2 regions of the Pseudoclavibacter sp. CFCC 13796 genome follow, and region 2 is predicted to be linked to the other one. Evidence: predicted binding sites of a transcription regulator. Region 2 holds the regulator's gene; the other holds the start of a gene.
What was found. The regulator LexA, encoded in region 2, represses DNA repair genes until DNA is damaged. The targets are predictions, from matches to a motif close to TCGAACANNTGTTCGA.
Positions count from the first base shown of each region.

Region 1: F8O07_RS06875 (DNA polymerase III subunit alpha) is a predicted target of LexA. The motif match lies at 2,767-2,782, and genes of this name have one in related genera.

Region 1 is NZ_WBKD01000001.1:1,527,649-1,542,784, reverse strand. Features, by position in the region: gene F8O07_RS06875 (DNA polymerase III subunit alpha) at 1-2,682, opposite strand, end outside; gene F8O07_RS06870 (hypothetical protein) at 3,602-3,955, opposite strand; gene F8O07_RS06865 (hypothetical protein) at 3,952-4,278, opposite strand; gene F8O07_RS06860 (hypothetical protein) at 4,271-4,504, opposite strand; gene F8O07_RS06855 (hypothetical protein) at 4,501-4,821, opposite strand; gene lepB (signal peptidase I) at 4,855-5,430, opposite strand; gene F8O07_RS06845 (ATP-dependent DNA helicase) at 5,417-7,615, opposite strand; gene F8O07_RS06840 (hypothetical protein) at 7,670-8,488, opposite strand; gene F8O07_RS06835 (hypothetical protein) at 8,452-8,847, opposite strand; gene F8O07_RS06830 (hypothetical protein) at 8,844-9,749, opposite strand; gene F8O07_RS06825 (AAA family ATPase) at 9,779-11,884, opposite strand; gene F8O07_RS06820 (UvrD-helicase domain-containing protein) at 11,938-13,386, shown strand; gene F8O07_RS06815 (hypothetical protein) at 13,395-13,778, shown strand; gene F8O07_RS06810 (J domain-containing protein) at 13,795-14,787, shown strand; gene F8O07_RS06805 (hypothetical protein) at 14,773-15,136, opposite strand, start outside.
Region 2 is NZ_WBKD01000002.1:19,864-34,999, forward strand. Features, by position in the region: gene priA (bifunctional 1-(5-phosphoribosyl)-5-((5-phosphoribosylamino)methylideneamino)imidazole-4-carboxamide isomerase/phosphoribosylanthranilate isomerase PriA) at 1-288, opposite strand, end outside; gene hisH (imidazole glycerol phosphate synthase subunit HisH) at 356-1,006, opposite strand; gene hisB (imidazoleglycerol-phosphate dehydratase HisB) at 1,003-1,611, opposite strand; gene F8O07_RS09080 (histidinol-phosphate transaminase) at 1,679-2,770, opposite strand; gene F8O07_RS09085 (LysM peptidoglycan-binding domain-containing protein) at 2,867-3,217, opposite strand; gene lexA (transcriptional repressor LexA) at 3,404-4,105, shown strand; gene hflX (GTPase HflX) at 4,115-5,641, opposite strand; gene F8O07_RS09100 (class I SAM-dependent methyltransferase) at 5,670-6,281, shown strand; gene F8O07_RS09105 (AMP-binding protein) at 6,352-8,031, shown strand; gene F8O07_RS09110 (antibiotic biosynthesis monooxygenase family protein) at 8,104-8,412, shown strand; gene F8O07_RS09115 (MTH1187 family thiamine-binding protein) at 8,460-8,765, opposite strand; gene F8O07_RS09120 (TenA family protein) at 8,858-9,544, opposite strand; gene dapD (2,3,4,5-tetrahydropyridine-2,6-dicarboxylate N-succinyltransferase) at 9,541-10,518, opposite strand; gene dapE (succinyl-diaminopimelate desuccinylase) at 10,554-11,636, shown strand; gene F8O07_RS09135 (Ltp family lipoprotein) at 11,732-12,610, shown strand; gene F8O07_RS09140 (DUF3117 domain-containing protein) at 12,751-12,918, shown strand; gene F8O07_RS09145 (O-methyltransferase) at 12,972-13,604, opposite strand; gene F8O07_RS09150 (twin-arginine translocase TatA/TatE family subunit) at 13,660-14,052, shown strand; gene F8O07_RS09155 (Mrp/NBP35 family ATP-binding protein) at 14,157-15,136, opposite strand, start outside.

The DNA.
Region 1 (15,136 bases), on a different contig from region 2:
GAATGAGACCTGTGCGTACGCCGCCGCATGGGACTTGTTGAACAGGTACGACGCTGCACCCTGCATGGTGTCGATGAGCCGCTCGACTGTCGCCGCCTGAAACACGGGTGAGGTGATGGTGCCCGACGCATCAGTGAACTGACGGCCGGCACCATCTCTCAGTGCAGTGAAAACCTCATCCAGGAGCGCCCGCTTCTTCTTCCCGACCGCTTTGCGCAGCTTTGAGCGCATGGCTGCGTCGAACCCTGCGACGACGGTTCCCAAGCGCATAAGTTCCTCTTGATAGACGAAAACGCCGTACGTCTCGCCGAGGACGGTGTCGATCCACCGGGCCTCGTCGGGGTCGTCGGTCAGGTAGCTGTAGTCGACGGCTTCACGGCCGGTCTTGCGGCGCGCGTACGTCTCGTGCATGCCGGCTCCCATGGGACCGGGCCGGTAGAGGGCGAGGATCGCGGTCAGGTCCTCATGATTGGTCGGCTGCACCTGCTGGGTGAGTTTGCGCATCCCATCGGAGTCCATCTGGAAGACACCGGCTGTGCGGCCTTCCCTCAGCAGCTGCCACGCTGCAGCGACTCGGGGGTCTCCTTGGGTGTCCGGGTCAGGCAGGTCGTAGTAGTCGATGTGCTCCCCGGTGGTCGCCTCGATGTACTCGATGGCTTTGGCGATCACGTCGAGGTTTCGGATGCGCAGCATGTCCATCTTCAGCAGGCCGAGCTCCTCCAGCTCCGGGCCCGTCCACTGCGTGATGAACACCTGCCGGCCCTCGGTCGCCTCTTTCGCGTCGATCCGCAGTGGCACGTTCCCGACGAGGGGCTTGCCGGAGATGATCACACCGCAGGCGTGGACGCTGGTGCCGGCGATGGTGTTCGCGTACTTCTCTGCGAGGTCGACGATCTGTGCACCGTCGGCGCCTGAGCGCTGCAGCACCGTGCGGTACTTCTCCCCTTTCAGGTCGTCTTCGTCTGCGAGTTGTGTGAACGTGTAGGGCTTCCCACCGACGACGGGGACAGCTTTCGACAGTCGATCCCCAAGCCCTGACAGCCGGTGCACACGTGCCGCGTCTTTGATCGCCCGCTTGGTGGTGGCGATCGCGAACGTGCCGATCCTCGCGACCGATTCATGCCCGTACGTGCGCTGCGCCCAGTCGTAGACTTCGTTGAAACGGGCCTTCTCAAAGTCCGTGTCGATGTCGGGCATGCCTTTTCGACCGGGCTCCAGGAACCGTTCGAATAGCAGATTGTGTCGCAGCGGGTCGATGGTGACGATGTCGAGGCAGTAGGAAACCAAAGATCCAGCAGCCGACCCTCGTCCGGGCCCAACGATGATGCCGTGGTCTTTCGCCCACCGGATCATGTCGTGGACGATCAGGAAGTAGGCGGGGAAGCCCATCTGACCGATGACAGACATCTCCGTGCGCAGCCGCTGGCGCACATCGTCGGGCAGCGGGTTGCCGTACCGTGTGCGCGCACCGCGTGCGACCAGATGATGCAGGTATGCCATCTCGTCGGCGAACCCGTCAGGCACAGGGTATTTCGGCAGTCGCATCCGCGCTTTCGGCAGGACCCGGGGCTGTACCCGGTCTGCGACCAAGGCGGTGTTGTCGCAGGCCGTCTGCCACCACGGTTCTGGGCGGAGCGCGCGCATCTCGGCCTCGGTTCGCAGGTGGTAGCCGGCACCGTGGAAGTGGAAACGCTTCGGGTCATCGAGGGCCTTCCCGGACTGCATGGCGAGGATCGCCTCATGCGTGGCCGCGTCCTCGGGCGCGGTGTAGTGGGAGTCGTTCGTCGCCACCAGAGGAAGCCCGTACTCTTCGGCGAGAGCAGCCATAGCCGGCAGTGCTGCCGACTCAGCAGCGATGTCATGCTCCATCACCTCCACGTAGACGTTGTCGTGGCCGACCGCGGCGATCATGGCCTCGAGTGCTTGCCGGGCCCGCTGTTCGGCTTCGTCGGCAGCACGTTCGTGACCGATGGCGCATCGGTAGGCGTCGAAGAAGGGGTGCGCTGCCCGGCTGTTGAGTTCGGTTCGGGCGAGCTCCAGCTGAGAGCGGCGCAGTTCGAGCTGCTCGAGACTGCCTTCGTCCGGCGTGGCGACCGCGTCCAGCTCGGCCATCTCCTTGACGAGCTCATCGGCGTCCGGGAGCAGGCCTGCGGGCACGTCTGGCATGTCGACCCGTGAACGTTCGGAGACGGCGGTGGAGATGTTCCCGAGGACGGGGCCGCCGAGGCAGCCGGTCAGGACGATGAGGCCCTCACTGTTGGCGGCGAGGAGGTCGTAGTCGATGCGGGGGTGGGACCAGACGTGCTGTTCGGCCTCCACGAGGATGCGGTTCAGGCTGTGCCACCCGGCCGTGTTCTGCGCGATCAGAGTGAGGTGGTAGTAGCGTTTGGTCTTCTCTCTGGCCGATGCTGCATCGAAGTCGGCTGAGTCGTCGGCCTCCACGGTGAGGCTGTCACGCTCGAAACGCGACCCGATCGCCAAGTACACCTCGCACCCGATGATCGGTTTGACCCCGGCTGCCTCGCATTCCTGCTGGAACGCCCACGCGGCTCCGATGTTCCCGTGGTCTGTGATCGCCAGCGCAAGCTGCCCGTCGGCCGCGGCACGTGCCACCAGCTTATGCAGGTGGCTGGCACCGTCGAGTGGTGAGTACTCGGTGTGCACGTGCAGGTGGGTGAACATGCAGATGACTATGCGCGTGGACCCAGCCGGTCGCCTCGAACGTGTCCCCATCTGCAGGGACGTTGCAGCTGTACCAACACTTAGTTGAACACGTGTTGGTATGAATCAGGCATGGTGACAGATAGGGATGGGCGGTCTCACGCCGGGGCAGGGTCGTCCGGGTATGGAAGGTTCGAAGCAGCCGCCCTCCGCAGCTGGGCGCACCAAGGCATTCTGTGTACCTTGGACGACTACGCAGAGAGCATCGACGGATCGCCGGCACAGGCACTGAGCTGGGACCGGTCCCGGGCGATTTCAGCCATCCTGCTGTTGGAGCTCTTGTGCCCAATTCGGACCGATCCCGCGCAAGCGCAGGTACTCCGACCAGCGCGGTGGTGGCAGGACTCTCCCCCACTTGCGTGTCACCCAGATTTGACAGAACGTCCGGTCGCCGACGGCACTGAGAAAGCCGCCTTCGAACAGCGCGTCCGAGTCCTCCTCATAGAGCCACCCGACCGGTCCTTTCGTCAGGACCCAGTACACGGCAATGTGGTGATACTGACCATGCACTTCGTGCTGCAGGATGGACCAGAGACGGCATCTCGGGAGATCGACCTCGAAGTCGGTGCCTATGCGAGGCATTCGCCGGAGTCCAAGCCACCCCTGAGAGTCCATGTCGGACAGACTACAGGGGTGTCATGCAGAGAAAGACCGAGAGTAACGCTGTCGCTCGGCTATGTGGCTGGCCGCCTGATCTCCGCACTATCGGCAGTTCGCGATCCAAGCGCTCTTGAGCAGTGGAGGTCCACTCTTCCCCTGTTCGAAGTCGGCCTCAGGCCCCAAGCCGCTGAATGTCTTCCGCGCTTGCGATAGGTCTTGCACATCCATCCAGAAGTGAATTGCTTCCACGGGAAGCCTCAGATGTGATTGGGCTCATGATTCACCCTTCTTGGAGCACATCGTCGAGTTCCTGCCACAGCACGGGCCAGTCGAGAGAGTCACCACGTGAACGGTCGACAATCGCCCGTACCCGTCCAAGCTGAGCGTTCGCGGCTGCCGCTCTGCTGAGTGCGATCTCCGCATGATGAAGGGCCTCGTCGCGTTCGTCATCTCCTCCTCCAAGTACAGCGGTGAGCGCTGCGCGCACGATCTGATCGGTTGACGGGTCCTCCCCGCCATGCCGCTGTCCCCAGTCCAGAGACTCAACCGCCTCAACCGCGACCGCCACCATGTCCTCGGTGATGTCTACCGGCTGTGCTGCCTGCCGTTCAGCTTCATGCCTTGCATCGGTCATCGTTCTGCCCCCTCTTCCTTGAGGTTGCCTTCGTCGTCGAGCAGGCCAAGGTGCCCGAGCAGCTTGTCAGCGAAGTCGGCGCACGTCGTGTCTTCAGCTTCGATCAGTAGGTAGGCGACCGATTCAAGCAAGTCTCTGGCTGTCTGGTTGAGAACGATGTCTCGCTGCTCAAACGAGTCGTTCCCAATGAACGTATGGATGTTCTGCGCGTGGTCGTAGACGCGCTCACGAATGGTCTCTTCCAACTCTCCAAAAGCATCCATCACAGTCACCTCGCCGGGTGCGGATGAAGCCTGATGCAGAGCCTCATCATGCTCATTCATTGCCGCTTCCCACCTCTGCTCTGATCTCCGGGCGAACGACATCGTCAGCGGCGATCGTCGCGGTGACAGTGACAGGGGCGTCGAAGATCCGCCTGTCGACGTCAAGCGACAGCTTCACAGCTACCTCGTCTTCTGCTAGCGGCGGCCGATTCTGACGAACCTGCGTTGCCACGATCCCCTTGCGCTCTGTGTCGCGCAGTACCAGCCATGCGGTGACCTTGCTCAAATGCTGTCTCCTGTTTCTGTCGGTGTTGCGTATGGAGATGAGATGTCACAGTCCAAGGAGTCGGGGCCTTCGCATCCAAGGTCGCCGAGCCCGTGGTACCCCTGAGCCTCCTGATACCCGCGCGTGAAACCCTGTTGCCATGCGGTGTCCTGCAGCTGGCGGTCATGCTGTTTGAGCCAGTCTGAACCGATAACGGCTTCTGCGATGTAAGCGGAGTCCACGGGTGGGTTGTCGACGTGGCAGAGTGGAATCTCCGCTGCCAAAGACGCTTCGTCTGCGCTGTTGCACGCGACACCCTGAAAGTAGTGTTCGGTCATCGGGTTCCTCCAACGGGGTGCGTGGTGTGCGTCTCAGCCCTGTGTGCGCGGGAGCTGCGTGATCCGCTGGAACGGGCTGAGTATCCCGACGACCCGGCCGCGTATCCACTGGTCGCTGACGAACCCGCCGGAAGGCGTGTCCTGGTGGTACCTGCTGTCGGCGCTGTCGGAGCGGTTGTCGCCCATCATCCACACGGCGTGCTCTGGGACGGTGACATCGAAGGCGACCGTGCAGGCAGGCTGGTCCAGGTAGGGCTCCACGATGTGGCGACCGTCGATCTCGATTGTGTCCGACCCGACGGTGCAGCTGACGTGCTCACCGGGGAGCCCGATCACACGCTTCACCAGCTGGTGGCTGTGGTCGTCGGGGTCGTCGGTCATCCAACCTCCGGGGTCTGCGAACCCGATGACGTCGCCGCGGTGCAGCTGACTGACGCTCGTCCCCGGCCGGACCGCCAACACCACGTCGCCTGACTGCAGGGTCGGTGCCATGGAATCGGAGGGAACCAGCCAGATCCCGAGGACGGTGAGCTTCAGCACCAGCCCGCAGACGAATGCGGCGGCGGCGATCCCGATGACGGTGAGAATCCTCTGGCTACGCGGCTGCACGTCCGCCTCCCATCCGGCCCAGCAAGTCGAGGGCCTTCCCGAGACTGGTGGTCTTCTGCGTGAACCGCCTGGCCGCATGGAGGTACAGGTTCCGGGTCGGTGTCGGGTAGCTGACCACGGAGGTCTTCGTCAGACGGCAGTCGAGGATTGCGGCGACCCCGATGTCGTCGGTGGAGCGGATCAGCCGCCCGAGTGCCTGCTCGAGGAGGATCGCGGCGTCGGCGACGTACACGTAGCGGTCAGCGCCCCAGCGGTCGCCGGTGCGTTCGTAGATGAGCTGGACGCGCGCTTCATCGACAGGGTTGCGTTGCGCGCGTGCTGGACGGTCGATGATCACCAGCTCGCACGTGCGTCCGGGGCCGTCGACTCCGGTCATCATCGACTTGGTGCCGATGAGGATGGCCTGCTGGTCGTCGCGCCACTCGCTGACGAGCTCCTGCACCCCAGCCCCAGACCACTGGTCGAGGATGGTCCGTTGCGGGTACGCCTGACGGAGCCTGCGCGCGTATTCGCGTCCATTGGCACTGTTCGCGCTGAGGATGATGCCACCACCGCTGCAGGCCCCCACCAGATCGACGGTCATGCGTGCCGCGACGTCACGGTGCTTCTGCGTCGAGAAGCGCCAGCGCCCCTTGTACCCGGGGTCGGCGATCTGGTCCGCCTGCTCGGCGGTGAACTTCGGGACGAACAGGAGGCTCTCGCCGTAGGCTTCGTCGAACGGTGATTCGTACTCACTCCAGCCGACGTCGAGCCCGGCTTCCTGCCCGATGCTCTTCTGCAGGGTGCCGCTGATCAGGTCGATCCGTTCCGGCGGCAGGATCGGGTCGTTCTCCTCGCCGCCCTCGAACTCCCAGAGGTTCGTGGCCATCATGCCGGAGACGCTGACCGGAGCGGACTGCATCGCCGGCATCTCGGTCCCGTCGCGGAATCGGACCTGCTCCACCCACCGGGCGACCCCACCGCGGTGCTCGGCGACCTGTTCGATGGCGTGGGTGAAGTGGGTGACGGCGGAGCGGATGTGCCGTGCTGACTGCACACCCTTCATGTCGTGTCCGGCGGCTGCGATCTTCTCCAGCGGGTCGATCAGGCCGATGAGTGTTCCAGCCCACCCCTCGAGCTGTTCACGAACGCTGTCCAGAGGCAGGTCGTCTTGGACGAATGCACCGTCGTTGTTCTGCCGGCTGTCGAGCCATGATGAGCACGTCGTCTGGAGGGCTTCTGCAAGCCGTTTGCCTTCAGCGAACCATCGGTCGACGCGTGTGCCGCTGCCAGGTGCGACGAGGCGTTTCGCCGAACGCATGAGCGACCTGACCCTGCGGGCGGAGACTTCCTCCTGACCTTGGCTGCGCACCGTCTGCGGGAGCGCGTGGGCTTCGTCGACGATGACCTGATCGATCTGGCCGACGTTCGCGTTCCCGAGGATGACAGGGATCGCTTTCGCCGCCTGAACCGCCAGCACACTGTGGTTGGTGACGATGACGTCAGCTTCTGCGACGGCGTTCTTCGCTGCCTGCGGGTAGCACATGTCGAACAACGGGCACTTGGTCCGAGCGCACTCCTCACTGGAGATGGAGAGGTGACGGAATTGCCCGCGGCTCATGGGGACGCTGCAGTCGGCTCGGTCCCCGGTGTCTGACGCCCCATCGAGCGCCCAACGCAGTGCTGGAACGATCTCGGACGCGTCGTAGTCGACATCTTCCACGGTGACGGCACCGGTGGCTCGACCGAGCCTCCCCAGCAGCTCTGGAATCTCCTCGGCGCCTACCTTGCCGGCGAACGGGGTGCCGACCGCTTCACGGGCGGAAGCGATCGCCTTCGCCAGGCAGACGAAGTTCGACCATCCCTTGAGAACCGCGATGCTGAATGAGCTGCCGTCGTCGCGGAGCCGGGCGTCAGTGGCCTGCGCTGCCGGTGCGTCCTTGTTCATGATCTGGGACTGCAGGGACAACGACTCGGTGGAGATGAGGGTTCGGCGACCGTGTCGCGCGTTCACGGCAGCGTTGGCGAGTGCGGCGAACGACTTCCCGACGCCCGTCGGTGCCTCGCCGGCGACTCGGGGCCTTCCCGCCATGTCTCGAGCAAGAGCGGACTGACCTGATCGTGGCGTGACGCCGGGCCCGACCGCGTCCGCGACCAGCTCATGCAGGAACGCAGAGACCTCGGCCTCGTTCGTATCTTCGGTCATCCGTCAACTCCGTCGCTCTGTGGTTCCTCTTTCCGTGGCACCTATGCGCGTGGGTCACCGTTCGTCGAGTCGTTGTGTGAGCGCGCACCTGACCTGTTCGATGTGGGCGCGAACGGTTCTGACCGACAGCCCGGTGGCTGACCTGATCTCGGAGACAGAGGCGACCTCCCCGGTGGCGGCGACTCGTCCGACCCACGCCCGCGCGACCGACCCGACGGCAGGGTCTCGGCGCTCGCACTCCCGGATGACCCGGTCGATCATGATGGCGACGTCTACGTCCTGTTGAACGTCAGCCGCTCGGAGACGCTCCATGTGGGCGTCATCGCCGGTGACAACCCGGTGGGGACGGAGATCGTCCACGGAGACACGTGCCCCTGCCTTGACGGGGTCGCGGACCGACCGGTTAACCTGCTCGTTCACATGGTCGACCACGGATTGGTCATCCGGTTCGTACCCGAGCTCCGCCGTCAGCTCGCGCCGCGCCTTGGTGATCCTGGCGCTGCGTCGAGTCATCGCAGACAGACCACCGACACCATGTTGGCGGTGGGCCGAGCAGAACCGGTAGGTCTCCCGCACGGCGACCTGCCGGAGCATCGCCGACCAGTTCTTGACATTGGCTTTCAGAGCGGGGGTGCTGTCGTAGAGGTGCACGGCACGGACCAGTGCGACCATCACCTCGGAGAGCGCATCCTCGTATTCGGCGTACGGAAGGTTGTTGCGGGACGCTGCCGAGCGCACCCAGCTCATGGCGGGTGTCCTCAGCTGGGCGAGGAACTCGTCAGTGGTGATCCGCCCTGATAACCACTCTCCTGCCGCCCCGTTCGCGTCATCTCTTCTCACTGCGACTTCCCCCTCGTGGTCTCGTAGGGCCACTGCGGCCAGGGAGGCTCGCTTGAGGTGGTCCGTGCGTCGAGGAATGCGCGCAACCGAACACCACCGGCCCGTTCGTCGAGGAGCCAGGCAATCGTGGGTCTCTTCGGTGGCCTGCGGAGTTCAAGCAGATCGAACATCCGCTCGATGGTCAGGTCAGCGCCCTTCGGCCCCGTCCCCGTTTGGGCCATGAGCAGCTGCCTGAGCTGGATTCTCCGCAGAGGTGAGCGCGCGGGCTGCCGGGATGACCTGATGACGTCGTCGATGGTGAGTACGGCGTCGTTCACCCCCAGCAGGTACTCTGCTCGCATGAGGCGTGCGATGTGAAGAGCATCACGTGCGGCGACGATGTCCGGACTCATAGGGCAGCTTCTTTCGGCTGACGTTCGAGCGTCTCCGCAGCCCATGTGAACGTCTGTCCCTGAGGCAGCGGTGCAGAGAGCGCTTTGACCGTGCGCTCCCAGGAGAGGTGCTCACGTGGATACAGCTGCCGGTATCGCTCGATGACCTGCGCGTAGGTGAGGTTGTCCGCCTTGCCAACCAGTTTCCGGATCTTCGGTCCGATATGGGGGTCGCCGATCGCTCGCTGAACGGTCGAACGCGCCCGAGACCACACCCCGTATCTGAAGATGCGGTCGAGATCGCACCCGTCTAAAGACTCCGGGGCGAGAGCCTTGTCAATGAGCCGTTCCACGTCTGAGCGTCGCTCGCTGGTGCCGTAGAGCATCTCGGTGACCATCTGCTCCACGGTTGTGTCGTCGAGCAGGTTCTCGCTGTGGGATTGGCTCCTCGTCGGCGTCGACCGATTGTGGAAGTCCGCGATCTCCGATGAGAGGGAGAAGTTGGCACGCTCGAGCTGCTCCCGGACGAACGGTTCGAACAGGTGCAGCAGTTCCGCACGGGCACGCACCCCTGCGCGCTGGAGGCGGGAGACTTTTCGGTGCAGTTGCCGTTGGCCGAAGTACTGCTCGCCTGCAATGTCGTCGGCGAGGAAAACCTTCGTCCCGGACAGCGCATGCCCGAGGGATGTCGTGCACCACTGCGCGGTGACGACAGTCCCGGATGGGACGACCTGGACGATCGGTTCATCCCATTGGAGCCGCAGGTGCAGCAGGTGCCTGGTCAGCGCTTTGCGCCCGACGTTCATCATCGGCGGGTGCAGGGCGAACTGGGGTAGTAGGGCAATCACCCCGTTGGCCGGGCACGCATCCAGATCGAGGTGTGCGGCGGCCTGGCTCCACAGGCAGGCCTCCAGCTTCTCCACGATCCGCTCCGCAGCAGGAGGCGCTCCCCTCACCTGCGTCTCCTGAACAGGCCCCGCCGTTTCTCTCGTTTCGGTGTGACTTCACTCGCTTCCAGTCGTGGGGGCTCGCCCAGCACTCGTGACACGATCTTGTCGGTGACCTCGGCGACCGCGGGGCTCGACGAGTCGAACAGGCCGATGTTCAGGTTGTCGCGGAACGCCGCATCGTAGAAGGTCGCCCCAAGATACTGGCCGAGCCCTTGGAACCGTGTCTCGATTCCAGACAGGAGGCCGGTCTCGAGTTCTGAACGCTCGTGGATCAGCGAGGTGACCAGCAGGACCCGGCCCGTCGGGGCGCCGGAGAAGTCGCTCTCCAGACGCGATTTCAGATTGGCGATCGCCTCACGGTTGTTCTCGAACAGCCCTACCGCCCACGCACCGCGCTCACGCACGAGCGGGGCCATCACGTTGTCGACGAGGCCGGAGACATCGGTTGATTCGATGATCTGCGTGTCAACGATGACCAAGTCACTGACCGTCCGGGCATAGTCGATTGCTGTGCGGTAGAGGGCATCGTCGACCAGGAGAGGGTCGTTGAGCAGGTCCGTCGGGGCGAGCATCAGAGCGAATGGAATCGGCGGGAGCTCATGTGGCCGGAAATGGCTGGCTCGCTCCGGGAGGATCAGTGCAGCCTCCGGACGCCGGGTCACCGCCATGTCGTAGACCGTCGGCAGCCCCTCATCAGTGAGGCGACGCTCGGTATCCATCCGGAGCATCTGGCAGATCGACCCTTGGCCTCTGTTCATGTCGATGACAGTGACCCGTTTGCCGTACACGGTTGCCGCACGGTGCGCCAGTGACAGCGCCGTTGTCGTCTTCGTGACACCGCCTTTCGCCGCCATCGTGAAGACGACGGGGGTGCTCGACTCCGGGTAGCGCGGGAGCGAATCACGGGGCGTGATATGCCCGACCTCCGGGGCGACGACGGTGGCTTCGTCGAACGCGTCGGCATGCTGCCGAACGGTCTCGGCAGACTCCTCTTCGGCGACCGCACGGTCGTCTTTCGGCAGCGGCCCGATCTCCCCGTCGACGATGAGAGGTACTGGCGGCACGAACAGTTCTGCGGGTGGCTCCGGAACCACGTCGACTGGTTCTGCCTCCTCCAGCACCGGCTCATCGGATGACGGTTCGGGTGCATGCGCAGCAGGCGCGACTGGTTCCGGGCTCGGGCTCCCGAACAGCTCGGCGAGGAAGTCATCCGAGCTGGCGCTCGGTGGTCTCTCGGGGGCCGGCATCAGATGAGGCGCGGCTGGTAGTAGAGGCTCACCTGATGGTGGGGCTGCCGGTGCGGTGCTGAACAGCTCGTCTATGATGCTGCGCGTGGACTCAGCCTCAGGTGCGGGCGTCTGTGGCACAGGTGCTGGCTGCGGTTCGGGCAGCGGCTCCGGCTGCACGTCCGACGCACGGGTCGGCTCTGGCAGCGGGAAGTCTGTAGCCTCCGGAGCCGACTTCGAGACCTCTGGCTCCTGTTCTGGGGTCGGGAGCGGCAGGATCGGTTCTGCTCGTGGTTCCGGTTCTGGGAGCGGTGGTGCCAAGGGCGTCTCTGACCGCTGCACAGGCTCCGGTGTCGGCGTGAAGTCGTCGTAGCCACTTTCGTCGGCTTCTGTCTCATCGGTCGGCAGGGCCACACTTGCGGAGGTGTCGGCCGCATCGAGGTCGAACAGATCAGCCAGTTCGGGATCAACGTCGGGCTCTGGTGACGAGGTGACGAAAGTCATCAGACCCTCCAGCGTGCCGTGCAGCCCGGTGTCAGAGCCGACCTGCAACCAGGCCAGTAGCTGCTCGACGGTGACTGGGGTGCGCATGACAGTGAACAGGTCGCTGCTGCTGTTCAGATCTGCCCGGTCTGCGACTGTTTCGTCGACGATGGCCAGGATGCGCGAATCACGACGTGACAGGGTCGCATCCACCCATGCCTGTATCGCGGGGCGGCTGACGTCACCGATGATGATCGGAAACGCACCGACCAGCTTTCGTGCGTCTCTAACTGCCCTGGCAGCTGACTTCCACTCATCGCCGGTGATCACGTCGAACCCGGCCCGGGTCAGCGGCTCGACCAGGCCCGGTACTTCTACGACTCCGATATGTGTGCTCATCGTCATCCCCCTATGCGGCGTCGGCTGCGGCAGCTTCCGCGCACAACGCAGTCATGACACAGGCACCCGCACAGCTCCGGTTCACGGATGAGCAGCAGAACATCCTTGACGCCTTCACAGCGGGGCGCAGACTGTCCATTGAGGCGTGCGCTGGTTCGGGCAAGACCACGATTCTGAGAACCATGGCGCAGCGCAGCGGTCAGCCCGGCCTATACCTCGCCTACAACCGCCACGTCGCAGCAGACGCACGCGCTGTTTTCCCGACGACGACCCGTGTCTCCACGGCGAACTCCATCGCTTACCACGCCTTCGGCGTGCCCCGGCGCAACCGGAACGGAGCCAGACTCCCGGACGCGAAAGCCCGCAAGGAGGCGTGGGGCGCCATCCCCTACGCAGACGGTGAGATTCGGCTGAGCTCCTGGCAGACCATGCATCTCGGCCTCCGAACGGTGCAGAGCTTCTGCCAGTCGAACCGCGACACCATCACCGATCAGGACGTCGTCTTCCCGGAGCTCATGACGCTGAACGCAGACCAGCAGGTACGGCTCGCTCCGCTCATCCGGAGTATCGCCGGCCAGATTTGGTCCTCAGCGCAGCTGGAGGACGCCGCGACCCCGGTCACCCACGACCAGATCATGAAGATGTGGGCGATGTCCCATCCCACGCTGGAACAGGACTTCATCCTCTTCGACGAGGCGCAGGACGCGAACCCGGTGCTCGCAGACGTGATCGCACAGCAGACGGACGCACAGGTGATCACCGTCGGCGATTCCGCCCAGCAGCTCTACGGTTGGCGGGGCGCCGTCGACGCCTTGGATTCGTTCTCGGGCAACCGGCTGCCGATGACCGTCTCATTCCGGTTCGGGCAGGCGATCGCCGAGGAGGCGAACTACTGGCTCTCCCGTCTCGGCGACAACAGGCGGATCACCGGGATGCGCCCGAAGTCCAGCGTCTGGCTTGACCACAACAGCCACCGCACACCAAACGCGATCATCTGCCGGACGAACGCCCGCATGATCGAGGAGATGCTGAACATGCAGGACCGTGGCATCCGAGTCGGTGTCGTCGGCGAGTCGAAGACCGAGGGCATGATGAAAGTCGCCCGTGTCGCCGAAGACCTGCTGGAGCGCCATTTCACCTCGAACGCCGACTTCGGGCAGTTCAGCAGCTGGGAGCAGGTGGTCGAGTACGCCGAGCAGCCGGAATGCCCGATGGAGCTCCGCGGTCAGGTCTCCATCGTCGACTCGTACGGCAGCGACCGGATTCGTGCCGCTCTGGAGACGGCTGCAGCGCAGGAGGACGCCGAAGTGGTGGTCACCACCTGCCATCAGGCGAAAGGCCGCGAGTGGAGGCATGTGCGGCTCGCCTCCGACTTCACGGAGATGATCGAAGCGAACCGCAAGGAGGGCCTGCCACAGGAGGAGGCCATGGTGAACTACGTCGCAGTCACCCGTGCGAAACGGCATCTGGACGCCATGGCTGTTGCCGATGGGCGCGCATAGGCCGCAGCATGATCAGACGCCGACATGACCCCGCAGGCCGAGAACCGATGCTCCACCAGCGGCTCTTCGCCTACCTTCACACGTTCGCGTGGCCTGAACTGACGGTTCGTGAGCTGTTGATCAGATACCGCTCACGGATCAGCTGGCCGCTGGGTCTGCTCATCATCGGCGTCTACTTCCGGTTCGGCGAGGGACTCACCGTCTACGCGAACGGGTTCGCCCTGCTGTTCTGGACGGCGAGCCTGCTGGTGCTGCCTGTCGCACTCCACGCCGGCGTCCGGACCATGGTGCTGAAACATCGCAACCCCGACCTGCCCGGCAGGCCGATCTGGTTCGCAGTGGGAAAGCTGGTCGTCACCGTGGTCGGGCTGGCCGTCTACCTGTTCATCTGAGATTGGAGCGACACCAGTGGAGAGCACCCCGAAAGACCCATATCAGACGCTGGGCGTCACACGCGATGCTGATGATGCAGTCATCCGTGCCGCATGGAAGGCACAGGTTCGCAAGAACCACCCTGACCTTGTCGGTGAGGCCGGTGCAGAAGCGACAGCACTCGTCAACGCGGCCTACAACCTGATCCGCACGAGCGAGCTGCGTGCCCGCTACGATCTTGACCACAAGCCTGCGCCCGCGCCGGAGCCGGAGCCGGAGCCGGAGCCGGAGCCGGAGCCGGAACCGCCGAGCGGACCGGAGGCCGACTCCACTTTCAACCTTGGCGTACCCGTCTTCTCCTCGCACCCGGAGCCTTCGGCACCACAGGTCACCTTGGCTGACATGATCGACGTTGCCCGTCTGCGCCGCTGTGCACTGCTCTGGCTGACCATCCCGGGAGCCGTCAGTGCGGTCGCAGCCGTCACCGCCGCAGTCATGGTGAGCGGTGACAACGCAATCCCACTGCTCTTCGGTGTGGCTGGTGCGCTCATCCTCCGGGCCCGTCGGCTGCAGGTGAAACGCTGGGCCGGCCTGGCCCTGATCCCAGCAGCAGGTTTCGTCGGTGTCGGCGAGACATACATGGTGCCCCGTATGGTCATCGCAGCACTGGCGTTCTGCGCAGCCTCCTTCATCGCTCTGTCGTTCGCGGTGCTCCGTGCCCGACGCACGGCGAGCGCGCTGGTCACGCTGCGAAACAACGCAGGTGAGCGAACTATTTGGATGGTCCAGGAACAGAACGCCGATCACGGCCGCCCGCTGGTCCTGCTCGCCGACCTTGACTCGGACGCAGAGATGGAAACGGTGCTCTGGAATCGCCCAGATACAGTCCGGCCCGGCACCTGCCTGCTGCTGAACGCGACGGGGACACAGGCGACCACGACGACGTCGCCCAATGTGCTGTCGGCGTTTCTTCTCCTGCGCCGGGTTGAACGGATGCCCGACCTGCTTGGGCGTTCAGCGGTCCACTGACCAGGTCATATCGGCTGATGACGGTTCGCGGATCGTGAGGGCGCGGTCGACACTGCGCTCATACGGAACTGTTGCGATCCACGTTCCCACCCCTGACTCCGTGTGGTCGGAGAGCCCCGTGCCGTCCTTCATGCTGATGTGCGCCTGCCATGCGACGGTCACGCACACTTCAGCGTCGACGACCCCATCCTGCCGATAGTCGCTGACATCGCAGACCGAGGCATCAGTGACCTTGCCCTCCAAGTCGAGGACCTGCACGTCACGGCGGCCGAGGATCGTTTGGGCGATTGACGGTTCGTCGGCTGGGGTGTCTTCGAGGGCTGTGGACACCCTCGAGGCGCGGTCGTCG
Region 2 (15,136 bases):
ATCGTCGCGGATGCCGCCGGAGAGCTCGATGTTGACGTGACCGGCCTGCTTGATGACGCGACGAATCGCCTTGCGGTTCTCACCGCGACCGAAGGCGGCGTCAAGGTCGACCAGGTGAATCCAGTCTGCCCCTTGGCGAACCCAGTCAAGGGCCGCATCGGTCGGGTCGCCGTACGACTTCTCAGTGCCGGCCTCGCCCTGGGTGAGGCGCACGGCCTTTCCATCGGCGATGTCGACGGCAGGCAGCAGCACCAGTTCAGGGCGCTGGGCCAGATCTTCCTCACTCATGTGTCTCTCCCTCATTCATACCGGTCACAGGGCTCCCCGAGTGACCTGATGTCTCGTGCACGACACCTCAGTGGGCGACGTTCGGCAATGTGCTCAGCCAGTTGCGCAGCAGTCTGATGCCTGCACGCCCCGACTTCTCAGGATGGAACTGCGTCGCGCACAGGGCACCGTTCTCGACCGCGGCCAAGAATGGCTCTCCGTAGGATGCCGTGGTCACGACCGGCTGCGGAAACGGCGGGTCGGTCTGCAGCGTCCAGCGTTTGGCCGCGAAGGTGTGCACGAAGTAGAAGCGCTCGTTCTCAATGCCCGAGAAGAGACGGCTGCTCTCCCCCGGCTGCACGGTGTTCCACCCCATGTGCGGCAGCACAGGAGCCTGCAGACGACTGACGGTACCAGGCCACTGAGCCAGTCCGTCATGCTCCGTCTCGCCTTCGACACCATGGTCAAACATCACCTGCATGCCGACGCAGATGCCGAGCACGGGAAGCCCGCCGGCGAGGCGCCGCTCGATCATCTGGGGTGCGCCGACTTCGTTGAGCTGGTCCATCACGGCGCCGAACGCACCGACACCGGGCACGAGCAGTCCATCGGCGGCGCCCACCGCGGCCTTGTCCCGGGTCAGCTGAACATCGGCGCCTGCCTGCGTGAGTGCCTTCGCCGCTGAGTGTACGTTGCCGCTGCCGTAGTCGAGCACGGCGACCGTGGGTCTTGCACTCACAGGGCGCCCTTTGTCGAGGGCACTCCGGTGACGCGCGGATCGAGCGACACCGCAGCACGCAGCGCGCGCGCGACCGCTTTGAACTCAGTCTCGGCGATGTGGTGCGGGTCGCGACCGGCCAGCACACGCAGGTGGATGGTGATTCCCGCGTGGAAGGCGAACGACTCTACGGCGTGACCGACGAGAGAACCGGTGAAGTGACCGCCGATCAGGTGCATCGTGAATGCCTCTGACTCGCCGGTGTGCACGAAGTACGGACGCCCCGAGATGTCGACGACGGCCTGTGCCAGAGCCTCGTCGAGCGGGACCGTGGCGTCGCCGTAGCGCGTGATGCTCCGTTTGTCGCCCAACGCCTGCTTCACTGCCTCGCCCAAGACGATAGCGGTGTCTTCGACGGTGTGATGCACATCGATGTCGATGTCGCCGGTCGCCTCGATATCGAGGTCGATGAGCGAGTGTCGGCTCAGTGCCGTGAGCATGTGATTGTAGAAGGGAACCCCGGTCTCGATGTGCGACGTGCCGGTGCCGTCGAGATCGACAGTCACGCGGACTGACGATTCAGAGGTCTCTCTGCGCACGGTCGCTCGACGCGATGATTCAGGCATCTCTCTCCCTTGTCAACTGCCCTCGTCCAGGGCGATCAGCCGCCCGGAGGCAATACGATCACCTAGTCTAACCGGCGGTGACCGGCGTGGCGATTCGTTCGAAGGCGGCAAGGAACGCGCTGGTCTCGCTCTCGGTTCCGGCGGTGACACGCAGCGTGTGCGGAATACCGTTGTCGCGAACGATGATGCCCTCGGCGAGCAGACGAGTGAAGGTGTCTTTCGGGTCTGCCACGCCACCGATCAGCACGAAGTTCGACTCAGAGGGATAGGGCGTGAAGCCGAGCTCGGCAACTCGCTGTTCGATGCGGTCTCGTTGCGCGCGGATGCGATCGACGTTGGCGAGCATCGCCGACGCGTGACGCAGTGCGGCTTCGGCCGCGGCCTGAGTGAGCGCAGAGAGGTGGTAGGGCAGCCGCACCAGCCGAAGTGCGTCGACGAACGCCGGATCTGCGGCGAGATAGCCGACCCGCGCACCCGCATAGGCGAACGCCTTGCTCATGGTGCGCGAGATCGCCAGACGTGGGCGTCCCGGCAGCAGTGTGAGTGCGCTCACGGCATCGGAACCGCTGAACTCCTGATAGGCCTCGTCGACGACCACGATGCCATCAGTTGCGGCGTATGCGGCTTCGATCACCTCGAGCGCGGCGCCAGTGCCGGTGGGGTTGTTGGGCCGGCAGATGAACACGAGATCTGGACGGTGCTCGCGGATTGCCGTGGCAACGGCATCTGGGGTGAGAGTGAAATCAGCCTGCCGATCAATCGGCAGCCAGGCCGTCTGTGTTCCGGCTGCCAGCAGCGGGTACATCGAGTAGGTCGGTACGAAGCTCAGCAGTGACCGACCTGGCCCACCGAATGCCTGCAGCACCTGCTGCAGCACCTCGTTCGAGCCGTTTGCCGCCCAGACCTGCTCTGGGGTGACACCGTGGCCGAGGTAGCCGGCCAGGGCTTCGCGCAGTGCGGTGAACTCTCGGTCGGGGTAGCGGTTCAGACCGGCGACCACACCAGCGACGCTCTCTTGGATGTCGCGAACGGCTTCTGAGGGAAGTCCAAAGGTGTTCTCGTTCACATTGAGTTCGATGGACACGTGCAGCTGCGGTGCGCCGTACGGCTGCTGTCCGACGAGTTCTGCGCGAAGGGGAAGATCATCAAGAGTGGTCACAGACGCAAGTCTACGCGCGCACTCTCGCACAAACGACGAACCGACAGGACGGTGTCATCAAGACTCCGGTCTCGATCCAATCGGCGAGTTCGTCGTTCAGGCGTCGAGCAGATGAGCGGGAATGATCAGCTGTTCACCAGGATGCACCGTGGCGTCGTCGAGGTGGTTCGCTCTGCGGATCTCGGCGACGGCGTCGCGCACGTCATGACGCGGGGCGGACAGCTGTGCGATGTCCCAGAGCGTGTCGCCGGGCTGGACCTGCACTCTGGTGACTTCGATCGGCTCGTCGTCACCGGCGAAGGCCTGGGTACCGAATGAGATGGCCGCCACAATCACTGCGGTCAGCAGCATCACCAGTGCCAGCGCCCGCACCTGCCGGCCACGACGCGTGAGACGTGCTCGCGTCTTGACGATGGGTGCCGAGGAGAGGTTGTTGGTCGCGTCCATGAGAAGTCCTTTCGAACGTGTCTTTCGAATATATCTTCGAATCTGCGTTTGGGCAACCCACCCACGCCACGCCTGTTCGAAGACATCTTTGGTCAGATGCCCATCGTTCGGATAAAGTTTCGAATAGGCATCACCTGAGTCAGTGCACCACGACCCACTGACATCACGCGCAGAAGGACTGAAAATATGGCCACGAGACCGCACACGTCGACGACGTCAGGCCGTGGTGACCGCTCACGGCTCAGCAAGAAGCAGCAGAGCATCCTCGCATTCATCACCGAGTCGATCAGCGACCGCGGGTATCCGCCGAGCATGCGCGAGATCGGCGATGCAGTCGGTCTCTCGTCCCTGTCATCGGTGACCCACCAGCTCAATCAGCTCGAACTCGCCGGCTGCATCCGCCGCGACCCGAAGCGACCGCGCGCACTCGAAGTGCTCATCGAGCAGGAGCCGACGGCCGTCGCCGAACCACCGTCGACTCCGGCACAGCAGGCACTGGCGGTCGTCTCAGAAGAGACCGCGATGGTGCCACTGGTCGGTCAGATCGCCGCGGGCTCCCCCATCCTCGCCGATCAGCACATCGACGACGTCTTTCCGCTGCCGAGACAACTGGTCGGGCAGGGCGAGCTCTTTCTGCTCAAAGTGCGCGGAGACTCCATGATCGACGCCGCAATCTGCGACGGCGACTGGGTCGTGGTGAGGCAGCAGCAGGACGCCGTCGCCGGTGACATCGTCGCCGCACTGCTTGAAGAGGAGGCCACGGTGAAGACGTTCCGTCAGCGTGACGGGCACACCTGGCTGCTCCCTCAGAACACCCAGTACGAGCCGATCCTCGGTGACCACGCGGTCATCCTCGGCAAAGTCGTCGCCGTGCTGCGCTCTGTGTGATCGCGGCGCTCACTGCACGGCAGCAGCTGTGACGGCAACCCCGTCAATCTGCTCTGCCAGCTGCGGGCTGACGCGCGCATGCAGCCGTGTGCCCTTGTCCAGGTACTCGGTGTGCAGCACCTGCCCGTGCTCGTGCGCCTGCGCAACGAGGTCGCCGCGGTCGTAGGGAACCACGACATCGATTTCGACGCCGGGGTCGGGCAGCGCCGTCTCGATGCGACGCACCAGGTCGGCGATGCCCTCACCGGTGCGAGTCGAGACCATCGAGGCCTCGGGTTCCATGGCACGAAGCACCATGCGACGCTCGTCGTCGACGAGGTCGATCTTGTTGAAGACCAGAATCTCGCGTGCCCCCTCCAGTCCCGACTCCGTCAGCACAGTTCTCACCGCTTCGATCTGCGCCTGTGGATCGGGATGCGAGCCGTCGACGACGTGCACGAGCACATCTGCGTCGGCTGCCTCTTCGAACGTCGACCGGAACGCCTCGACGAGCTGGTGCGGCAGACGCCGCACGAAGCCGACTGTGTCGCTGAGTGTGTACACCCGACCGTCTTCGGTCGTGTTGCGACGCACGGTCGAGTCAAGAGTCGCGAACAGCTGGTTCTGCACGAGTTCGTCCGAACCGGTGATCGCATTGACCAGCGACGACTTTCCCGCGTTGGTGTACCCGACCACGGCAACCGACGGAATCGCGAAACGGTCGCGGTTCGCACGCTTCGCGGCGCGGGCCGGAGCCATCGCCTTGATCTGTTTGCGCAGCTTCGCCATGCGCGTGTGAATGCGCCGACGATCCATCTCGATCTGCGTCTCGCCCGGACCACGCGAGCCGATGCCCTCACCGGCAGCAGCACGGCCGCCGGCCTGACGGCTCAGCGACCCGCCCCAGCCTCGCAGGCGCGGCAGCATGTACTCCATCTGCGCGAGCTCGACCTGGGCTTTGCCCTCTCGGCTCTTGGCGTGCTGGGCGAAGATGTCGAGGATCAGCGCGGTGCGGTCGACGACCTTCACCCGCACGACGTCTTCGAGCGCACGCCGCTGGCTCGGGGCGAGCTCAGTGTCTGCGATGACGGTGTCGGCCCCCAGCGCGGCGACGAGCTCTTTCAGCTCATGGGCCTTGCCATGACCAAGATACGTGCCCGGATCAGGGTTCAGCCGGCGCTGCAGCAGCGCATCCAGCACTCGTGATCCGGCGGTCTCTGCCAGTGCGGCGAGCTCGGCAAGCGAGTTCTCGGCATCGGCAAGACTCCCCTGCGTGTACACACCGATCAGCACGACGTTCTCGAGCCGCAGCTGCCGGTACTCGACCTCTGAGACGTCTTCGAGTTCGGTTGAGAGCCCTGCAACGCGCTTCAGCGCCGCACGTTCGAATCGCTCCTCGTCACCACCGTGAGCCTCGCTCGCCTCAGACTGCAGCGCCTGAGCATGGCCGACCTTCACAGTGGTCGAATCGATCTCTCGGCTGAGAGCCTCCGTCGCCTGCTCACGAGCCTCGATCCTTTGCAGCAGCTCGTCCAACGGGCGCCCGGAATCTGTCATGTATATGTACCTCCACTAACCTGAACGCATGGCTCAAGAGCATTATTTCGCCGAACACCCACAGGTGGCCGCGCATTGGCGCGACATCGACGTCGATCTCGATGGTCGCACACGCACAGTGGCCGTCGCCAGTGGCCTGTTCTCCCCTGACGGGCTCGACAAGGCCACCCGCATCCTGCTCGATCACGTGCCCGAGCCGCCGCAGACCGGTCAGGCGCTCGACATCGGGTGCGGCTGGGGCCCGATCGCACTGACGCTTGCCCTGCGTGCACCGCATCTGCGGGTCTGGGCGGTCGACGTGAACGAGCGGGCGAGGGATGCCACCACGCGCAACGCCGATCGCCTCGGTCTCGAGGGGATCACCGTCGCCTCTCCCGACGGCGTGCCCGACGATGCTGAGTTCGACGTCATCTGGGCGAATCCGCCGATCCGCATCGGCAAACAGGCGCTGCACGAGCTGCTGCTGACCTGGCTGCCGCGGCTCGCTCCCGGCGGCACAGCCTGGCTCGTCGTCGGCAAGCAGCTCGGTGCTGACTCGCTGCAGCGCTGGCTGGCCGAGGAGCTGCCCGGCGACTTCGAAGTGCGCCGTGCAGCCACTGCGCGTGGATTCCGTGTGATCCACATTCGGCGCGACGCCTGACGTAGGCTGTCTGCCGGGCGCAGCAACGGCGGTGCGCCTTCCTGAGAAGCACGACGAGACTGGAGCCCAGATGACCGAAGCGCAGCAGCCCGACACCGAGATCGCTCGGCTCATCGACGAAGAGATCACCCGTTGGCGTGCCGTCTACGACGCACCCGAGGCGAACGCGATCGATCTGCTCCTGCGGACGCATCCTCGCGATGCGGTGGCCTTCCGCACCGTCGACGCCGACTGGAATGCCGTCGACCTCACATTCGGCGACCTCGACGAGCTCTCGCAGCGCTCGGCTCGGGTGCTCGCCGATCTCGGCGTCACTGAGGGCTCCCGCGTCGGCGTCATGATGGCTCGATCAGCCGACTACATCGGCATTCTGCTCGGCATCTGGCGTCTCGGCGCCGTACACATCCCCCTCTTCACCGCCCTCGCGGCGCAGGCCATCGGCATGCGGGTCAACGCCGGTCGTGCCACTTTGGTCGTGGCCGACGCGAGCCAGCGACACAAGCTCGACCCGAGCGAGGATCTGCCGGCAGACGGGCGCAGCTGGAGCATCCTGCGCGTCGACCCGATCGACGACGACACGACGGCAGCCGCGCACCCGGAATGGGCCGACGACGCGGTCTTCGGCCCGCTCGTCGAAGCGGCCGAGCCCCTCACCGAATCGGCTTCGATCGGCGGTGACGGCGTGCTCGCGCTGCTCTACACCTCTGGCACGACCGGGGCGCCGAAGGGCGTCCCGCTGCCGATGAAGGCACTGGTGTCGTTCCGCTCGTACATGGTCAACGGGCTCGATCTGCAGCCCGACGACGTGTTCTGGAACGCCGCCGACCCGGGCTGGGCCTACGGGCTCTACTTCGGGGTGCTCGGGCCGCTGGTCGTGGGCCACACGAACCTGCTGCCGCACGACAAATTCACCGCCGAGCAGGCCTGGAACGTGCTCAGCCGGTTCGGCGTCACCAACTTCTGCGGAGCACCCACCATGTTCCGTGCCATGCGCAACGACCCGCAGAGCGACCTGCCCGTGCGCCTGCGCCGCGCGTCGTCTGCAGGTGAGCCCCTGACGCCTGAGGTGCTCGAGTGGTCGCGCGATGTGCTCGGAGCCGAGCCACACGATCACTACGGACAGACCGAGCACGGCATGCTGATCGGGGTGCCCTGGCGCGAGGGCATCTCGCTGCCGGCCCAGGCCGGTTCGATGGGTGTGACACTGCCCGGCTGGCACTGCGAGATCCTTGATCAGGATGCTGACCGGCCGGCCAAGGCCGGCGAGGTGGGTCGTCTCGCCTTCGCGCCCTCCGAGAGCCCGGTCTGGTGGTTCCCGGGTTATGACGATGCGCCGCAGAAGACCGCCGAGCGCTACACCGACGACGGCCGCTGGTACCTCACCGGAGACCTCGCCTGGCAGAGCGACGACGGTCAGCTGCACTTCGTGTCGCGCGACGACGACCTCATTCTGGCTGCTGGCTATCGCATCAGTCCGCTCGACGTCGAGAGCGTGCTCGCCATGCACCCGGCCGTGCGCGAGGTCGCGGTCGTCGGCAAGCCCGACGAGCTGCGCGGCGAGGTCGTCGCGGCCTATATCGTGCTCGCTCAGAGCTTCACCGGTGATGAGACGCTCATTCACGAACTGCAGCAGGAGGTCAAGACCCGCTACGCGGCGCACGCCTATCCGCGGGTGATCGAGTTCGTCGACGAGCTGCCCCGAACCGCGAGCGCGAAGGTTCAGCGCTACGTGCTCAAAGAGCGGGCCTGATCGTCGGCGCTGCCGACTGCCGTGGGGCCGCCTGAGCCCCTCGGAACGAGAATCGCAACAGAAGGAGACAACATGTCAGTCGTCGTCATCAATGCGCTTGAGGTGCCCGAAGGCGAGGGTGCCGAGCTGGAGCGCCGCTTCGCCGCTCGCCGTCACTCGGTCGACGGGCAGCCGGGCTTCGAGAGCTTCCAGCTGCTGCGCCCGACCGCGGGTGAGGATCGCTACTTCGTGCTGACGCAGTGGGCGACGCAGGAGGACTTCGAACACTGGCGCGACAGCCGTGCGAACCATGCTGCGCACGCTCACGGCGAGGGCCACAAGCCGGTCGCCACCGGGGCGCATCTGCTTGAGTTCGAGGTCGTCGACCTCGAAGAAATCTGACCTGATCCGGGAGGCATTCCCGCGACGGATCTGTACGCAGCGGCGTCTCAGAGCTCGTCGATGGCCTGTTCGAGCCGTTCGAGCTTGCCGGTGATCTCGCCGGTGTGACCTGGGCGGATATCCGCCTTGATCACCAGCGAGACCCGCGACCCGAACGGCTCGACCGCCTCGGTGGCACGCTTCACGACGTCGAAGACCTCATCCCAGGTGCCTTCGATCTCAGTGAACATCGACGAGGTGCGATTGGGCAGACCAGAGTCGCGCACGACCTTGACAGCCGCGGCGACCGCATCGTGCACCGACGCATCGGCTCGGCCAGTGCCCGACGGCGCCACAGAGAATGCCAACAGCATGATTGCCTCCTCAGACTCTCAGTTCTCGTTCAGTCGGTGCCCACGGTGTCTCGGTGCATCCGTCTCAGCTCATGCGCCTCCGTGCATCTGGCTCAGTGCTCAGGCCAGCGCTCGCGGAGCTTCGCCGTGCGCCAGAACAGCAGCTCGTAGCGCGTGGCGATCAGGAATGCGTCGAGCATGCGCTGGCGCTCGTCGGCGCCGACCTGCTCTGCTGCTGCATCCGTCCAGCGGCGGGCTTCGGCCACGGCGTGCTGAAAATCCTCGCCGTCATAGTTGGCCACCCACTGCGCGAACGGATGCTGCGGATCGGCCGCGAGCACGTCGTGCGCGTGCACGGCCAGCCGAGCCGAGACATCCGCATACACCCAGAAACACGGCAGCAGAGCAGCCGCGGCGACGGCGTACGACTCGGTCGCGGCAGTGGCGACGAGGTACGACGTATAGCCGAGCGAGGTGGGCGACGCCTGCAGCGGCTCGCGCACCTCTTCGGCACGGCCGTGCGGCAGCAGCGTCTCGTGCAGCTCGGTCTCGCCGGTGCTCGCTTCGGCTGCGGCGCCCGCCCAGAAAGCGGCGCTCTGCGGATCGGGCGCGTGGGTCGCCACAAAGGCGAGCGCCTTGGCGTAGCCCGTCAGGTAGAACGAATCCTGCCGCAGATAGAACAGGAAGTCGTCCATGTCGAGCGTGCCGTCACCGAGCTCGCGCAGAAAGTCGAGTTCGTCGATCTGCGCACGCAGCCCCGCCGTGAGCGTCCAGGCCTCGTCGCTGAACGCGGCACTCAAGCGTGCAGCTCCGGGTTCAGCTCGATGCCCTGACCCTTTCGACGCAGCGCCTCGACCGCACCGGTGACCGAGTTGCGACGGAACAGCAGGTTGCTCTCGCCGCTCAGCTCAACGGCCTTGACGACGCGCTGTGTGCCGCCTGCACCAAGCAGCGTGACCTTGGTGCCAGCCGTGATGTAGAGCCCTGCCTCGACGACGCTGTCGTCACCGATCGAGATGCCGATGCCGGCATTCGCGCCGAGCAGCGCATGCTCGCCGATGCGCACGCGCTCGCGACCGCCGCCCGAGAGCGTGCCCATGATGGATGCGCCGCCACCGATGTCCGACCCGTCGCCGACCACGACGCCCTGCGAGATGCGCCCCTCGACCATCGACTCGCCGAGAGTGCCGGCGTTGAAGTTGACGAAGCCTTCGTGCATGACCGTCGTGCCCGGAGCGAGGTGTGCGCCCAGACGCACGCGAGCGCCGTCTCCGATGCGCACGCCCTTGGGACTCACGTAGTCGATCAGACGTGGGAACTTGTCGACCAGCAGCGCAACAACGCCTGCCGCGCGCAGCTGCCCTCGGCGACGGTCGAAGGTGTCGGGCTCGACCGGCCCGCGGTTGGTCCAGACGTTGTTCGGCAGGTGGCCGAAGATGCCGTCGAGGTTGATCGAGTTGGGCTGCACCAGCAGATGCGACAGCAGGTGCAGGCGCAGATACGCGTCAGCGGTGTCTTCGACGGGCTGCTGCAGGTCGACGACCACTGAGATCACCCGACGTTCGACCTCACGCAGCTCGTCTCGCGCCTGATCGCCTTCGACGAGCCCCGCAAAGTGCGACTCGAGCCCCGGCTGCTGGCCCGGCGCGTCTTCAACTCTCTCGAGCAGCTCGGGCAGCGGGAACCACACGTCCAGCACATCGCCCTTCGCAGTGAGCGTGGCGAGGCCGGTGCCGAATCCGATGCGGGGTGCGTTGTCTGGGGTGTCAGTCATAGGCACAGATTGTACCCGTCGCTACCATGTTGACCATGAACACTTCGCCCGACGCTCTCGACCTCTCCGGCTCGGTCATCGACCTGACCCGCGCCATCTGCGACATTCCGTCTGAGTCGGGTGACGAACGGCGGCTGGCCGACGCGGTCGAGCATGCGCTGCGCACGCAGACCGACCTCGAGGTGCTACGCAACGGCGACACCGTTGTGGCGCGCACGCACCTCGGACGCGACCGACGAGTGCTTCTGGCGGGGCACCTCGACACCGTGCCGATCCGGGACAACGTGCCGACCACCACCACGACTGACGCCGAAGGCACCTGGCTGAACGGTCGTGGCACCGTCGACATGAAGGCCGGTGACGCCGTGTTCCTGGCCGTTGCGGGTCGTGTGCCCGCCCCGAGCGTCGACATCACCTATGTCTTCTACGACAACGAAGAGGTCGCCGCCGACCTCAACGGTCTGGGCCGAGTCTCTCGTGAGCACCCTGAGTGGCTGGCCGCCGACTTCGCCATCCTCGGCGAGCCCACCGGTGGCGAGATCGAAGGCGGGTGCAACGGCACGTGCCGCTTCCTGCTGCACACTCGGGGCCGGCGCGCGCATTCCGCCCGCGCATGGGTCGGGGTGAATGCGATTCATGCCGCCGCCGGCATTCTCGACATTCTGCGCGACTTCGAGCCCGAGACGATCACGGTCGACGGTCTTGCCTACCGCGAGGGTCTCAACGCCGTAGGCATCACGGGAGGTGTCGCCGGCAACGTGATTCCCGACGAGTGCACCGTGCACGTCAACTATCGCTTCGCACCGAGCCGCAGCGCAGCCGAGGCAGAGCAGCGCATGCGCGACCTCTTCGCCGGCTACGAGATCGAGTTCATCGATATGTCGCCGGGGGCCCGCCCTGGGCTCGACGCCCCGATCGCCAAGGAGTTCGTCGAGGCCGTCGGCAGCGAACCGAAGCCGAAATACGGCTGGACCGATGTCTCCCGCTTCAGTGCGCTCGGCATCCCCGCGGTCAATTTCGGCCCCGGAGACGCACTGCTGGCGCACGCCGACGACGAACGTCTGCGCGTCGACGAAGTGCCGGGCTGTCTGGATGCGCTGGTCGCCTGGCTGCGCTGACCCCGGGTGCGCCAGGCTCAGTGAACACTCGGCTGTCGGTGGGAGTGGTTATTCTCAGATAACACACAGCCGATTGATGATTGGAGCTTGGCCACATGACCAACAACACCCCGAGTACCCCTCCCGCAGGTTGGTACCCCGACCCGCAGCAGCCAGGTGCAGAACGATACTTCGACGGCACCGGGTGGACGGCACAGCAGCGAAACCCGAATGCTCAGTTCGGCGCTCCACAGCAGGGCCAGTCGCCGAAGAGCTTTCTGGCCACCTGGCTGCTCAGCCTGTTCTTAGGCTCTCTGGGCATCGACCGCTTCTATCTCGGCAAAGTCGGCACCGGCATCCTGAAGCTCATCACCCTCGGCGGCTTCGGCATCTGGTCACTGATCGACCTCATTCTGACCCTCACCGGCAACGCAACTGACAAACAGGGGCTCAAAGTGCGCCCGGAGGGCAAGCAGGCGACCATCGCCTGGATCGTCTCTGCCGTGGTCGTCGTACTCGGCATAGCCTCGGGTGCCACCACAGGCACCACGCTGTCGTCAACCACGACGGGCGTCGGCACGTCGGCAACGCAGCAGCCATTCGCATCGAGCACACCCACGAATGAGGCACAGACCGATGCTGCCCCCAAGACCGAAGCCACACCTGAGGCCGCACCGGCCACGAGTGCGCCCGAGCCTCCGGCGGGCTCAGTGTCTCAGACACAGGCCGCGCGAAAGGCGCAGAACTACCTCGATCTGACCGGCTTCTCACGAGATGGCCTCATCAAGCAGCTCGAGTTCGAGCACTTCTCGGCTGCCGACGCCGCCGCCGCGGTCGACTCGTTGAACGTCGACTGGAATGCCCAGGCCGAGCGCAAAGCTGCCGACTATCTGAAGCTCACCGGCTTCTCGCACAAGTCACTCGTCGATCAGTTGGTCTTCGACGGGTTCACGGCTGCCCAGGCCGAGCACGGGGCCCAGAGCGCCGGACTCTAGCGTGCATCGTCTTCGTCCCAGACTCATCGATGTCCAGAAGGGTCTGGGACGAAGTGTGCCCTGCCCCTTTTCGACCGCTCGTGAGATACTGGAGTGGTGCAAAGCAGCACGCTCGTATCGCTCAGAAAGAGGTATATGCCATGGCAGCGATGAAACCGCGCACTGGTGACGGACCGATGGAGGCCGTCCGAGAGGGCAAGGTCATCGTGGTACGCGTGCCACTTGAAGGCGGCGGACGACTGGTCGTCTCCGTCACACCAGACGAGGCCAAAGAGCTGCACTCCGTTCTGGCCGACGTGGTCGCCTGAACCGGTTTTGACCGGGTTTCTAGCTCGCTCGGGTCTCTGAGTTGCTGGGGCCTCTAGCTTGCTGGGGCCACCACAGTCAGCAGGCCGTCATCCAGCGGGAGCAGCGATGATCGAATCTGGTCTCGCTTGCCGATCTCTTCGATGAGATCTCGCAGCCCAGTCGTCTCGGCATCCCGGGCCGCTGGATCGGCCACTCGGCCATGAGCCAGTGCGTGGGCCAGGACGATGAGCCCACCCGGTCGTGCCAGCCGCAGTCCGTGTGCGACATAGGCGGGCGCCGAAGCGATGTCGGCGTCGATGAACACCAGATCGTACGAACGGTCGGCAAGTCGTTCCAGCACTCCTGATGCACGCCCCAGAATGGCGCGCACATGCGACCCTGGCAGGGCTGCCTGAGCGAACGAGCGTTTGGCCGACTGCTGGTAGTCGACCTCTGACTCAATCGTGGTCAGCGTAGCCTCTGGCGCGCCCTTCAGCAGCCACAGACCGCTGACACCTGTTCCAGTGCCCACTTCGACGATGTTGCGGGCGTCTACAGCACCGCTGAGCAGTGCAAGCTGTGCGCCGACGATCGGTGAGACCGCCTCGACATTCCACTCGAGCGCCGCAGCTCGGGCGCGTTCGATCGTCTCAGGCTCGGTCTGGTATTCGGCCGTGTACCTGGCGATGTTCGCCGCTGATGTCATGGCAACCTCCTGCTGCAAGCATAGGAACAACTCGGCTACTGTAATACCTGTGGGAATGAGTTTCGAGAAAATCCTCTTGGTAGCGGTGGTTGCTGCGCTCATTCTCGGCCCGGCGAATCTGCCTCGCTACGCAGAGATGCTCGGTCGTGGCACGCGCAAGGTCAAAGAGTTTCTCGAGAGTTCCAAGCAGCGTGTCAAAGACGAGACCGACGGCGCCATCGACGACCTTGACTGGAAGAAGCTCGACCCACGCCAGTACGATCCACGTCGCATCATCGCCGAGGCCCTGCAGGATGATCCGCCCATCAGAACCGCCGCAGGCGCAGCCGGAGCGGCGACCGGGGCCATCGCATCCACCGCACTCACAGCCACCGCGCTCGTCGCGAGCGAGCGAGCCGAACGCGAGCGCAATCAGCGACCGGCACCGTTCGACAACGACGCGACCTGATCACGCAATTCAGTGGTCGGCGTGCATGCTGATCACACTGCGCACTGGCCATTCGTCGTGCCAGAAGAGATGCCCTGTCCCGTGCGCACAGAATCACGCCCTCGTCATCCGACGCTAAGCGGCAGCTGCCGACCCTGCAGGCCGCGAGGTCGCTCGACGAGCCTGGTTGCCAGGGCGTGCAGAGCCTGAGCCGCCGGGTCTTCCGGAGCCGTCAGCACGACCGGCTGCCCGATGTCGGCGCCGGCACGCACCGGAATGCTCATCGGAATCTGCCCCAGCAGCGGCACGGGGCGTTCGAGATCTTGACTGAGCTCGTCGGCGGCACGCCGACCCCCGCCCGAGCCGAAGACCTCGATGCGCTCATCGCCCTGCTGCAGCCACGACATGTTCTCGACGACGCCAGCCACTTTCTGTCCCAGCTGTCCAGCGAGCAGTCCGGCTCGCACGGCGACCTCGGAGGCGGCCTCTTGGGGCGTGGTCACGACGACCACCTCGGCGTTTGGCAGCAGCTGCCCGGCCGTCAGCGCGACGTCGCCGGTGCCCGGCGGCAGGTCGAGCAGCAGCACGTCGAGATCGCCGAAGTGCACGTCGGTCAGAAACTGCTGAAGCGTGCGCTGCAGCATCGGTCCACGCCACGAGACGGCTTTGCCCGCCCCCACGAACATGCCGATCGAGATCGCCTTCACCCCATGGCCGATCGGCGGCAGCATCAGCTCGTCGAGCTTGGTCGGGCCGGTCGTTATGCCGAGCTGGCCGGGAATCGAGAATCCGTAGACGTCAGCGTCGAGCACCCCGACGTCGAGCCCCCGAGCCGCAAGGTCGGCCGCAAGGTTGGCGGTGATGGTCGACTTGCCGACGCCTCCCTTGCCGCTGGTGACCGCGATGACCCGGGTGAGGGTGCCTTCGCCGAAGGGATTGCCGCGGTGCCCCTGCCGCAATGAGGCGAGCAGAGCCCGCCGCTGCTCGTCGCTCATGACTTCGAGGGTGACACTGGCGTTGCCTGTGCCCACGACGCTTTCGAGCGCTTCGATGACGTCATGCTCGATGCGCTGCGAGGCTGGGCACCCCGTGATCGTGAGCCGCA